4 regions of the Azospirillum brasilense genome follow, and region 1 is predicted to be linked to each of the others. Evidence: riboswitches for the same ligand, from Rfam matches in the RefSeq annotation. Region 1 holds a riboswitch; each other region holds the start of a gene.

Region 1 (2,972 bases):
AGTATGCCTGGACGCTCTTCGTGCCGGAAATCCAGGCCACCCATGGCTGGACCCGCGCCTCGATCCAGACCGCCTTCACCGTCTTCGTCGTCGTCCAGACCTGGCTGACCCCCATCGAAGGCTACTTCATCGACCGCTACGGCCCCCGCGCCATCGTCGCCTTCGGCGGCGTGATGACCGGCCTCTCCTGGATCATCGACAGCTACGCCGGCTCGCTCGGCATGCTCTATGTCGGTTCGGCCATCGGCGGCATCGGCGTCGGCTGCGTCTACGCCACCTGCGTCAACAGCGCGCTCAAGTGGTTCCCGGACAAGCGCGGCCTCGCCGTCGGTCTGACCGCGGGCGGCTATGGCGCCGGCTCGGCCGTGACGATCCTGCCGATCGCCAACATGATCCACTCCTCGGGCTATCAGGCGACCTTCTTCTGGTTCGGCCTGCTGCAGGGCACGATCATCCTCATCGCCGCCTTCTTCCTGCGCGCCCCGCAGAAGGATCAGGTGAAGGCCTCGACCAAAGTCCTGCAGTCCCGCCGCGACTACACGCTGAAGGAAGCGCTGCAGACGCCGGTCTTCTGGGTCATGATGCTGATGTTCATCTGCACCGTGTCGGGCGGTCTGATGGCGGTGGCCCAGCTCGGCGTGATCGCCCACGATCTGGGCGTGAAGGAAGCCCCGATCAGCCTGTTCGGCATCACCATGGCGGCGCTGCCCTTCGCGCTGATGCTCGACCGCGTGATGAACGGTATTTCCCGTCCGCTGTTCGGCTTCGTCTCCGACCACATCGGCCGTGAAGCGACCATGTTCATCGCCTTCACCTTCGAAGGCCTCGGCATCCTGATGCTCAGCCGCTTCGGCCACGACCCGATCATGTTCCTGATCCTGTCGGGTCTGGTGTTCCTGGCCTGGGGCGAAGTGTACAGCCTGTTCAGCGCGACCTCGGCGGACACCTTCGGCACCAAGCACGCGGCGAAGATCTACGGCGTGCTGTACTGCGCCAAGGGCGTCGCGGCGCTGCTGGTCCCGCTGGGCAACCTGCTGATGGAAGCCACCGGCACCTGGGCGACCGTGCTCTACATCTGCGCCACCATGGACCTCATCGCGGCCTTCTGCGCCATCGCGGTCCTGCGGCCCATGTTGCGCAAGCATCATGCCCGCAACGCCGAACTCGCCGCCCAGCAGGGTGCGGGTGGGCTGGCGGTGCAGCCCGGCCACTGATCGGCCCGCGAAGCTTCAGTTTCTTGTCTCGGACGACTTTATCTCGGATGACGGCCGCCGCGCGCACCCCGCGCGGCGGCCTTCTTTCATTCCAGGAAGAAGGGACGGTTGTGGCCCTCGCCGGACTGGTTGAAGCGGTCCGACGACCACAGGCCGTCCGGCTGCTCGTCCTGCGGATCGGAATTCCACTCGTCGTCCTCCCGCATCAGCAGGGTGAGGCCATGGCCCATCAGGCCGGCCAGGGCGACGAAGGCGATCAGTTGGGACTCGAGCATGGGACGGGCTCCGGGCACTCGGGAGGGGGCTTTGTTTTTTGTTGTGATGCAGCATAGCGGGCCGGCTCAGGCTGCGCAATAGGATTTTGTATACCAGATAATGGATACCAGAAGCACGCCAACTGCATTGATCGGGTGGGATTCGCCGTGAATAGCGCCGTGAATAGCGTTGACGTGGGTGGGGCGGATGGTTCAGCATGGCGACGTTCCAAGGGGAGCCCCATAGCACGGGGCTGAGATGATGCCGTAAGGCGCCGAACCCTTTGAACCTGATCCGGGTCGTACCGGCGTAGGGACAGGAACAAACGGGCCACGGTCATGCGCATCCCCATCGCGCACCTCTCCATGGGGACCGCTCCGGTCGTCCGTTCTGCCGCTCCGTCACACCCGGGTCTCCAACGATCCTATGTGCGATGGAGATCCACAGCAGATGCCCGACACTCTTCCCCCCGCTTCCCAGAAAGCCGCGCCGTCCGACCATTTCTCGGTGACGACCGGCCCGCTGCCGTCGTCCAGCAAGGTCCATGTGGCCGGGGAGCGCTTCCCCGACCTGCGCGTGGCGATGCGCGACATCCATGTCGGCGGCGGCGAGCCGCCGGTGCGCGTCTACGACACCTCCGGCCCCTACAGCGATCCCGCCGTGCAGACCGACATCCGCCGCGGCTTGGCGGAGTTGCGCCGCTCCTGGATCGAGGGGCGCGGCGACGTGGAGGCCTATGAGGGCCGCGAGGTCCGTCCGGAGGACGACGGGCTGCGCGCCGGCGAGACGCGCGCCGTGCCGGTCTTCGACCGCGCCGGGCGGCGTCCGCTGCGCGGCAAGCCGGGCCGGGCGGTGACGCAGATGGCCTACGCCCGCGCCGGCATCGTCACGCCGGAGATGGAGTACATCGCCGTTCGCGAGAATCTGGGCCGCCAGCGCCTGGCCGAGGCGGCGGCGCGGGACGGTGACGACTTCGGCGCCTCCATCCCCGACCATGTGACCCCGGAGTTCGTCCGCGACGAGGTGGCGCGTGGGCGGGCGATCATCCCATCCAACATCAACCACCCCGAATCGGAGCCGATGATCATCGGCCGAAACTTCCTCACCAAGATCAACGCGAACATCGGCAACTCCGCCGTCGCGTCCTCGGTGGGGGAGGAGGTCGACAAGATGGTCTGGTCGATCCGTTGGGGCGCCGACACCGTGATGGACCTGTCCACCGGCCGCAACATCCACACCACCCGCGAATGGATCCTGCGCAACAGCCCGGTCCCCATCGGCACCGTGCCGATCTATCAGGCGCTGGAGAAGGTCGGCGGCAAGGCCGAGGACCTGACCTGGGAGATCTTCCGCGACACGCTGATCGAGCAGGCGGAGCAGGGGGTGGACTATTTCACCATCCACGCCGGCATCCGTCTGGCGCACATCCCGCTGACCGCGAAGCGCACCACCGGCATCGTGTCGCGCGGCGGCTCGATCATGGCGAAATGGTGCCTGTCCCAC
Region 2 (2,972 bases), 280 kb from region 1:
CCTTCAGGATCAGGTCGCCGCCGGCCGTTGGCGTGACGAAGTAGCGGTTGGCGAGCAGCAGCCCCGCCGCACCGGCGAAGGCGGTGCCGAGCGCGAAGGTGATCAGGATCATCGCCGTCACCGGCACGCCGCAGGCCCGCGCCATCTCCGGGTCCTGCGCCGTGGCGCGCAGGCGCCGGCCGAGCTGGGTCCGCCCGAACAGCCATTGCTGCCCGGCGATCAGCAGAGCGGCGACGGCGATGATCGCCAGCGACTGCTCCGCCACCACCAGCCCGCCGAGGTCGAGCGTCCCGCCGCCCAGCAGCGGCGGTGCCGCCCGCGGCTCCGGCCCGAACAGGACGGAGGCGCCGTTCTGCAGGATGATCCCCGCCGCGATGGTGCTGATGAAGACCGCCACCGGCGGGCGGCGGCGCAGCGGCAGATAGGCCGCCGCCGCCAGCAGAAGCCCAAGCCCGGCCATCAGCACCAGCACCACCGGCAGCAGGAGCAGCCCGGGCAGCGGCAGATACCCCGGCAGATGCGGCGCCAGCGCCACGCCGAGCAGCCCGCCGGCCATCACGAGATCGCCCTGCGCGAAATTCACCGCCGCGGTGGCGTTCAGCACCAGCACGAAGCCCAGCGCGACCAGCGCATAGGCCGCGCCCAGGGCGAGGCCGTTGACGAGAAGCTGCAGGGTGATCAAGGCTGGCTCACTTCACCATCCCGGTCACCACACCGGTCACATTGTCGTAGCGCTTGGCGATCGCCGGCACGCGCGAGGCGCCGTCGTAGCAGACGATCACCGCGGAATGCGCCATGTTGCCCTTGCCGTCCGACTTGTAGGTCATGGCGAGGCCCTGGTGGGTCCCGGCGGACAGGACCTTGCGCACCGCATCCGCGCTGTCCGCACCGCCCTGCACCGCCCCCAGCACCATGCGGATGCCGTCATACTGGCCGAGCGCGAAGGCGTCGGGCTCCGCGTTGAAGGCGGCGCGGTAGGCGGCGGTGAAGGCCTCCACCTCCGGGCTGCCGCCGGAGATCGGCGAGGCCGCCGTCTCGGCGCAGACGCCCTTCAGCTCGGCCGGCTCCAGAAGCGCCGCGGTGCTCGGCTGGTGCATGGCGGAGCCGGCGACGATCGGCACCGCCACCCCGTTGGCCGCCGCCTGCCGGATGAACAGGGCGGTCGGGCCGGAATGCAGATGCAGCACCAGCACGTCGGGCTTGGCGGCCAGCGCCTTGGTCAGGACCGGCAGCAGATCCTTGGCGGCGGGGTCCACCCCCTCCTCGAACACCGGCTCGACGCCGAGCTTCTTGAAGGCCTGCTCCAGATGGGCCTTGCCGCTCTGCCCGTAGGCCGTCGTCTGGTAGATCACCGCCGGGCGCTTCTTCCCCAGCTCCTCCGCCACGTAGCGGGCGTGGGCCTCCTTGGTCACCGCGTCGCCGGGGAAGAAGCGGAAGACCCAGGGGTTGCCCTGCTCGGTGATGCTTGCCGTACCCGACACGGTGACCAGCGGAATTTTGTAGTCCTGGGCCAGCGGCAGCATCGCCAGCATCTGCGTGCCCAGCATGCTGGCCGCCACCGCCGTGACCTTGCCGCCCGCCGCACGCTCCAGCGCCGTAACGGCGGCCTCCGGCGAGGTGCCGGTGTCGATCACCTCCGACCGCACCGCCACACCCGCGGGCGCGTCCTTCAGCGCCAGGACGGCGCCGTTGCGCTGGCTCGTCCCCTCCAGCGACAGGAAGCCGGTCAGCGGCACCAGCACGGGGACCGAGGCCTCACCGGCCAGCGCCGCGCCGTGGGGGACCGACGCCGAAAAGACCGCCGAAAAAGCCGTTGCCGAGAGGATGGAAAGGAAGCGCCGCATGGATGTGTCTCCTCCTGCCCGGCGAAGAACCGCGCGAGGACGAGGAGGCCGGGAGGATAGCGGCGGCACAGCCTCGAACGCTTGGCTCCCTTCGCTGGCATGACCCAGATCAGGTTCGATGGGTGTGGTCTCAGCCCGCCTTGCGGCAGGCACCCCAGCCGTTCGTGTGCACAGTGTGAGGCCGGCGCCCGGCTGTCAAGCGGCGGCCCGGCGCCTTTTCACAATTTTGCAACGCAACAGACACCGGAAAGTCGCGCTTCCCGTGGTTCCTTCCGCCGCCCCCGGCCCGCGCCGGACCGTCGTCCCAACCGGAAAGTCGTCACGAAGCATGCGGCCCACCCCGTCGCACAGCACCGTCACCCTGCACCCCTTCGCCACGGCGCGGGGCGGCTGCGGGTTGTGCGCCGTCCTGTCGGGGCGGGTCGACCACGCCGCCCTGCCCGGCCTGACGCCCCTGCTCCGCCGCGTCGCCGACGCGCGGGCCTTGACCCTGTGCGTCGATCTGGGACGGGTGGAGGTCCTCGATTCCTGCGGCATCGGCATTCTGCTGGCGCTCCGCAACGCGGTGCTCGACCGCGGCGGCGCCATCGCCTTCGAGAATCACCCGCCGCGAATCCGGCGGGTGCTGGAGCGCAGCCGGATCATCGCGCTGACCGGCCCGCCGCTCTCCCAAAATGATTGCTCGGCGCTTCCCGCCGCCGCCTGACCCGTCAGCCGCCGCGGCGCAGCGTTTCCCGATAAAGGATGTAGAGACCGCTGGCGATGATGATCCCCGCCCCGGCCAGCACGGTGGGGGTCGGCACGTCGCCGAAGACCAGGAAGCCGAGCAGGGTCGCCCAGATCATCCCCGTGTACTCGAAGGGTGCGACCACCGCGGCGCGGCCCAGACGGAAGGCCTGGGTCATCAGCACCTGCGCCGCCCCGCCCAGCGTGCCGACCAGGAGCATCAGCCCAAGGTCGAAGCCGCCCGGTTGCACCCAGTCGGGGATCGCCGCAACGCCGCTCACCACCGTGGTGGTCAGCAGCAGATAGACGACGATGGCCGTGTTGCTCTCGGTCCGCGACAGGCCGCGCACCGCGATCATCGCCAGCGCGTAGAAGAAAGCCGCGGCCACGCCGACGAGAATC
Region 3 (2,972 bases), on a different replicon from region 1:
GGCTCCCCACCAACCCGCAAACGCCGGTGCGCCATGGTCGGCCGATCGCAGGACCATGCCGTCACGCCGCATTGCCATCGTGAAGGGAGGGTGCCGCCATGCACACCGACCGCCAGGAACCGGATCGTATCCAGGACGATGTGCCGCACCCGGCCGAACGCCCCGACCCGCCCCGCGAGGACGGCGAGGAGGAGCGCGCCTATGGTGTGGAGCCGGAATTCGTCGAGGAGGTCGTCGAACGGCTGCACGCCGGCCGGCGCGACGAGCTGCGGGCCGAACTGGACCGGCTTCATCCCGCCGACATCGCCGACCTGATCGAGCAGCTCGGCCACGACGACCGCGAGGCGCTGATCGGCGTCCTGCGTCCCGACTTCGACGGCGAGGTGCTGAGCTACCTCAACCCCGATCTCCGCGAGGAGATCGTCGAGCTGTTCGAGCCGAAGGAGCTGGCCGCCGCCGTCGCGGAGCTGGACACCGACGACGCCGTCGACGTCATCGAGGACCTGGACGAGGACACCCGGCGCGAGGTGCTGGAGAATCTGCCGGCCGCCGACCGCGCGCTGGTCCAGGAGAACCTGACCTACGACGAGTACACCGCCGGCCGCCTGATGCAGCGCGATCTGGTGGCGGTGCCGCAGTTCTGGACGGTGGGCAAGACCATCGACTATGTCCGAGCCGCCACCGACGAGCTGCCGGAGGACTTCTACGACATCTTCGTCGTCGATCCGATGCACCGGGTGGTCGGGGCGGTGCCGCTGTCGCGCCTGCTGCGCCAGAAGCGGTCGGTGCGCATCGCCGATCTGGTGACGGAGGAGGTCGACACCATCCCCGCCACCATGGACCAGGAGGAGGTGGCGAATCTGTTCCGCCAATACGCCCTGGTCTCCGCCCCGGTGGTGGACGCCGGCGGGCGGCTGATCGGCGTCATCACCGTCGACGACGTGGTCCACATCATCGACGAGGAGGCCGAGGACGACATCGGCAAGCTGGGCGGCGTCGGCGACACCTCGATCTACCGCTCGGTATTGGAAACCTCGCGCTCGCGCATTTCCTGGCTGGGGCTGAACCTGTTCACCGCCTTCGCGGCGGCCGGCGTCATCTCGCTGTTCGAGGCGACCATCGAGCAGATCGTGGCGCTGGCGGTGCTGATGCCGATCACCGCCTCGATGGGCGGCAACGCCGGGACGCAGACGCTGACCGTGGCGGTGCGCGCCCTGGCGACGCGCGAGCTGTCGTCCTCCAACGCGCCCCGCGTGGTGGGGAAGGAGGTGCTGGTCGGGCTGCTCAACGGCGCCGTCTTCGCCACGCTGGTGGGGGCCATCGCCGCGACGTGGTTCGAGCCGATGATCGGCCTCGTGATCGGCTGCGCCATGGTCATCAACCTGTTCGTCGCCGGGCTGTGCGGCGTGCTGATTCCCATCGGGCTGGACCGGCTGGGCGTCGATCCGGCGGTGGCGAGTTCGGTCTTCCTGACCACCATGACCGACGTCATCGGGTTCCTGTCCTTCCTGGGGCTGGCGTCGCTTTTGTTGTTGTAACCAACGAAAAGGGGCTTGCCAAAGGCGGCCCTCTTCCGGATGATCCGGGCATTGGCTGGGGTGCCGTGCGGGATGAGCCCGCGCGGCTGAGATCACACCCATCGAACCTGTCTGGATAATGCCAGCGAAGGGAGCCGCCGCATGGTATCCGCGCCCTCATTTCACTCCGATTCCGCTCTTTCCGTTTCTGGAGGGCCCTCCGTCGCCGTGGTCGGCGCCGGTGTGATCGGCCTGTCCATCGCCTGGAGACTGGCCGCCGCCGGCTGCCGGGTCGAGGTCTTCGACCGCGGCGCCGCCGGCCGGGGCGCCAGCCACGCCGCGGGCGGGATGCTCGCCGCCTGTGTGGAGACAGAACCCGGCGAAGAGAGCCTTCTGCCGCTGACCCGCGCCTCGCAGAACCTGTGGCCCGCCTTCGCGGCGGAGCTGGAGGCCGCCTCGGGCATGGCGGTGGACCTGCGCACCGAAGGCACGATGGTCATCGCGCTGAACGCCGACGACGCGGCCAAGGTGCGCTTCCTGCACGACTTCCAGACCAAGCTCGGCCTGCCGGTGGAATGGCTGAGCGGGGCGGAGGTGCGGCGGCGCGAGCCCTATCTCCAACCCGGCGTGGCCGGCGCGTTGTTCTGCGCCGGCGACCATCAGGTGGACAATCGCAAGGTTGCCGCTGCCCTGCACGCCGCCGCCCTGCGCGCCGGCGCCGTGGTCCATGAGTACGCCGAGGTGTCCCGCATCGAGATCCGCGGCGGCCGGGCCGTCGGCGTCCAGGTCGGGGACCGGCTTTTCGAGGCCGATCAAGTGGTTCTGGCCGCCGGGGCGTGGTCGGGCTGGATCGACGGGCTGTCCCCGGCGGTGCGTCCGCCGGTGCGTCCGGTGAAGGGGCAGATGCTCTGCTTGCGGATGGACGCCCGGCTGCCGCTGCTGCGCCATGTGGTGTGGACCCCCGGCACCTACCTGATCCCGCGGCTGGACGGACGGCTGCTGGTCGGCGCCACGACGGAGGAGCGCGGTTTCGACGACCGCCTGACCGCCGGGGGCCAGTTCGCTCTGCTGGAGGGGGCATGGCGCGCCCTGCCGGGCATCGCCGAACTGCCCATCGAGGAGGCGTGGGCCGGCTTCCGTCCGGGCACCCGCGACGACGCCCCGATCCTCGGCCTCTCGGAGGTGGAGGGGCTGGTCTACGCCACCGGGCACCACCGCAACGGCATCCTGCTGACCCCGGTCACCGCGGATTCGGTGGCGCGGCTGATCCTGACCGGGGAGGCCGATCCGGTGATCCGCCCCTTCGCGCTCGACCGCTTCGCCCAGCCCAAGGGGGCCGCGGCATGAGCGCCCGCATCCGTGTGAACGGGCGGGAGGAGGATCTCGCCGCCCCCACCGTCGCCGCCCTGCTGGCCGGGCGGGGAATCGCCGCGGGCACGCGCGGAGTCGCCGTCG
Region 4 (2,972 bases), on a different replicon from region 1:
AGCTGGAAGCCGCCGTCCACCTCCACCCCCGCATCCTCGGTCAGGATGGCCGACGCGCAGTTGAAATGGGCCAGATCGTGATGGACCAGAACGCCGACGCTGCCGCGCGGCACCTCCTGCCCGGTCAGCGGGTTGATGACCCGGCTGCGGATCCAGTGCGGGCCGGACTTCACCGACGGGCAGGCCTCGTTGCCGTCGTCGTAGAACTGGGTGCTCAGCTCGGTCATGCCGTACATGTTGATGCACAGCCGGCGCGGCACGCCGAAGGTCGCGGACAGGCGGCTGTAGAACTCCTCCGCCGCCATCTCGCGCGACTGGCCCTTGAAGCCGCCGGTGTCGAGGATGCGGCTGCCCGCCGGCAGGGCGAAGCTCCGCCCCCGCTCGGCCAGCGCGTCCATCAGATGCACGACGCTGAAGCTCGCCCCCAGCAGGGCATAGGGTTCGCCGGTTTCCTCGGCGCGGGACAGCTCGGCGATGGCCCCGTCCACGTCCAGCCCGGCGTCGGAGACGAAATAGCGGCTCTCCGCCGTCCCGAACGCGCTCCTGGCCAGCGCCAGATAATGGGCGAGCGAGGAGTTGGGCATCGCCTGCTCGGTCGGGAACAGGATGCCCATGCGCAGCCGGTCAAACTCGCCCATGAAGCGGCGGCGGAAATTGACGGTCATGGAGCGGTCGTAGACCGCCAGCGTCGGGTGGTGGCTCTTTCCCCGCACGCCCTTGGTCGTGCCGCTGGTCATGAAGACGTGCGGGCATTCCTCCGGCGGGCGTCCGCTCAGCGTCAGGTCCTTGAAGGCGCTGATCGGCACGGCGGGCACGTCGCGCCAGCTCTTCACCGTGCGCAGGGTGCGCGCCCGCTGGGTGGCGAAGCGGCGGTAGGGGGCGTTGGTCTCGAACTGGTGGGCGAAGACGGCGAGCGCCATGCGGTTGAACGCCTCCTCGTCCGCCTCTCCGGCGGCGATGAAGGCCAGCAGCTCTTCGACAAGTCGGGCTTCGGTCACGTCCGCACACACCTTTTGCAGCGCCAACAAACTGCTGCCGGGACAAGCGGTGTCTGGATGGAATGGGGGTACGCCGTGCCGCCCTTCAGTCCCGTCCCTACGCCGGTATGACCCGGATCAGGTTCGATGGGTCACCGCGTTGTCCGGATGAAAGCGCCGGACCGGCGGAGTCTCAGCCTCCTAGCGAGGCCCCCAGGGAACACTTCGCAAGCTAAGGGACCGGCCCCCGCCCGTCAAGGAGGTCGGGCTAACGAACGGAGGCATTGCCTTTGGAGCCCCTCTCCCGTCCCGGGAGAGGGAAGGGGCCCACGCGAAGCGTGGGAAGGGTGAGGGTACCGCCGAGAATCAGCGCCTTGATCCTTGCATGACCCTCACCCGCCCGCTCCGCGGGCCCCCTCTCCCGGGACGGGAGAGGGATTTGACGTCGAATGCGACGCCCCCGCCCGTCAAAGGAGGACCGGCGCTCCGCCCGTGGCAGCCCCACAACCGGCGTGATAGGATCCGCGCCCGCGGGCGGCCGACGCCGGCGGCAGAACGGGGAACGGCATGGTGAGGATCGAGGACTGCACGCTGGTGTTCGCCGACACGGCGAACCACGCCCTGGTCGAGATGGCCATCCGGGACAGCATCGCCGCCTGCCGCTTCTCCAGCGTCCTGCTGCTCTCCGACCGCGACCCGAAGATCCCCGGCGTCGATTTCCACCGCATCGCCCCGATCAACGACATCGACGATTATTCGGACACGATCAACGTCCGCCTGCGCCGGCTGGTGACGACGGGCCATGTCCTGGTCGCGCAGTGGGACGGCTTCATCGCCGATCCGCAGGCCTGGACGGAGGAGTTCCGCGCCTTCGACTACATCGGCGCCCGCTGGGGCTGGTACGACGACGGTATGACGGTGGGGAACGGCGGCTTCTCCCTGCGCTCCGCCGCCCTGCTCGACCGGCTGCGCGACCTACCCTTCGAGGCCGGCATTCCCGAGGACCACGTCATCTGCCGGACCGAGCGCCCGGCGCTGGAGAAGGCCGGCATCCGCTTCGCCCCGGAGGCCGTGGCCGACCGCTTCGCCTTCGAGCGGACGCCGGTGCCGGGGCCGGCCTTCGGCTTCCACGGCCTGTTCAACTTCGGCAAGGTGCTGGGCGACCGCGCGCTGGAGGAGCGGATCGAGGTCATGGACGGCCCGCTCCTCGACAGGCGGGAGTACACGGACCTGATGACCAGCCTCGCGCTGTCCGGACGCAAGGCGCCCTTCGCCTCCATGGTCCGCAAGCTGGTGGCGCGGCGGGACGAGACGTTCCTGCGCTCCCAGATCACCGAATGGACGGCCGGTGCCGCGCGGGATTATGCGCTGGCCCTGGCCGACGCCGTGCAGACGACGGCGGCGCCGGGATCGCGCTGGCCGGCGGTGGCCGCGCCGCAGCGCCGCCAGCCGAAGATCTACGACTGCTTCACCTTCCACAACGAACTCGACCTTCTGGAGCTGCGCTTCCGCGAGCTGTACGACACGGTCGACCAGTTCGTGATCGTCGAGGCCAAGCAGACCTTCACCGGCGCGCCCAAACCCCTGCATTTCATGGAGGAGCGCCACCGCTTCCTGCCCTTCCTGGACAAGGTGAAGCTGGTCGTCGCCCCGGACTTCCCGGAAACCGACAATCCCTGGGTGCGCGAGCGGGCGCAGCGGAACGCCATCGCGCTCGGGCTGGACAAGGTGGAGCCGGACGACATCGTCATCATTTCGGACGTGGATGAGATCCTCCGCGCGCGGTCGGTCGCGTCGCTGCGCGACAGTCCGGCGATGATCGCGGGATTCCGCGTGCCGTGCTTCTACTTCAAGTTCAACTTCATGAACGTCGAGGGCGAGAATTTCGACATCGTCCCCATCGCCGTCCGCGGCCTGATGGCTAAAACGACCACGCCTCAGCAGATCCGCGAATGCCGCGGCGCTCTGGACCGCTACACGCCCGAGACGCGCCCG

The links. Region 1 has a riboswitch for thiamine pyrophosphate ahead of thiC (phosphomethylpyrimidine synthase ThiC). Riboswitches for the same ligand answer to the same signal wherever they lie in the genome.
Region 2: linked by a shared signal. The riboswitch ahead of D3869_RS12510 (ABC transporter substrate-binding protein) and the one ahead of thiC (phosphomethylpyrimidine synthase ThiC) in region 1 are both predicted to bind thiamine pyrophosphate.
Region 3: linked by a shared signal. The riboswitch ahead of thiO (glycine oxidase ThiO) and the one ahead of thiC (phosphomethylpyrimidine synthase ThiC) in region 1 are both predicted to bind thiamine pyrophosphate.
Region 4: linked by a shared signal. The riboswitch ahead of D3869_RS19885 (long-chain fatty acid--CoA ligase) and the one ahead of thiC (phosphomethylpyrimidine synthase ThiC) in region 1 are both predicted to bind thiamine pyrophosphate.

Annotation. Positions count from the first base shown of each region.
Region 1 covers NZ_CP032345.1:2,901,726-2,904,697, forward strand. The annotation lists gene oxlT (oxalate/formate MFS antiporter) at 1-1,214, shown strand, start outside; gene D3869_RS13830 (hypothetical protein) at 1,301-1,489, opposite strand; TPP riboswitch at 1,691-1,803, shown strand; gene thiC (phosphomethylpyrimidine synthase ThiC) at 1,920-2,972, shown strand, end outside.
Region 2 covers NZ_CP032345.1:2,626,392-2,629,363, reverse strand. The annotation lists gene D3869_RS12515 (branched-chain amino acid ABC transporter permease) at 1-682, opposite strand, end outside; gene D3869_RS12510 (ABC transporter substrate-binding protein) at 690-1,844, opposite strand; TPP riboswitch at 1,914-2,011, opposite strand; gene D3869_RS12505 (STAS domain-containing protein) at 2,173-2,550, shown strand; gene D3869_RS12500 (DMT family transporter) at 2,555-2,972, opposite strand, start outside.
Region 3 covers NZ_CP032348.1:311,711-314,682, forward strand. The annotation lists gene mgtE (magnesium transporter) at 99-1,538, shown strand; TPP riboswitch at 1,585-1,688, shown strand; gene thiO (glycine oxidase ThiO) at 1,680-2,864, shown strand; gene thiS (sulfur carrier protein ThiS) at 2,861-2,972, shown strand, end outside.
Region 4 covers NZ_CP032346.1:1,289,715-1,292,686, reverse strand. The annotation lists gene D3869_RS19885 (long-chain fatty acid--CoA ligase) at 1-998, opposite strand, end outside; TPP riboswitch at 1,075-1,203, opposite strand; gene D3869_RS19880 (DUF5672 family protein) at 1,545-2,972, shown strand, end outside.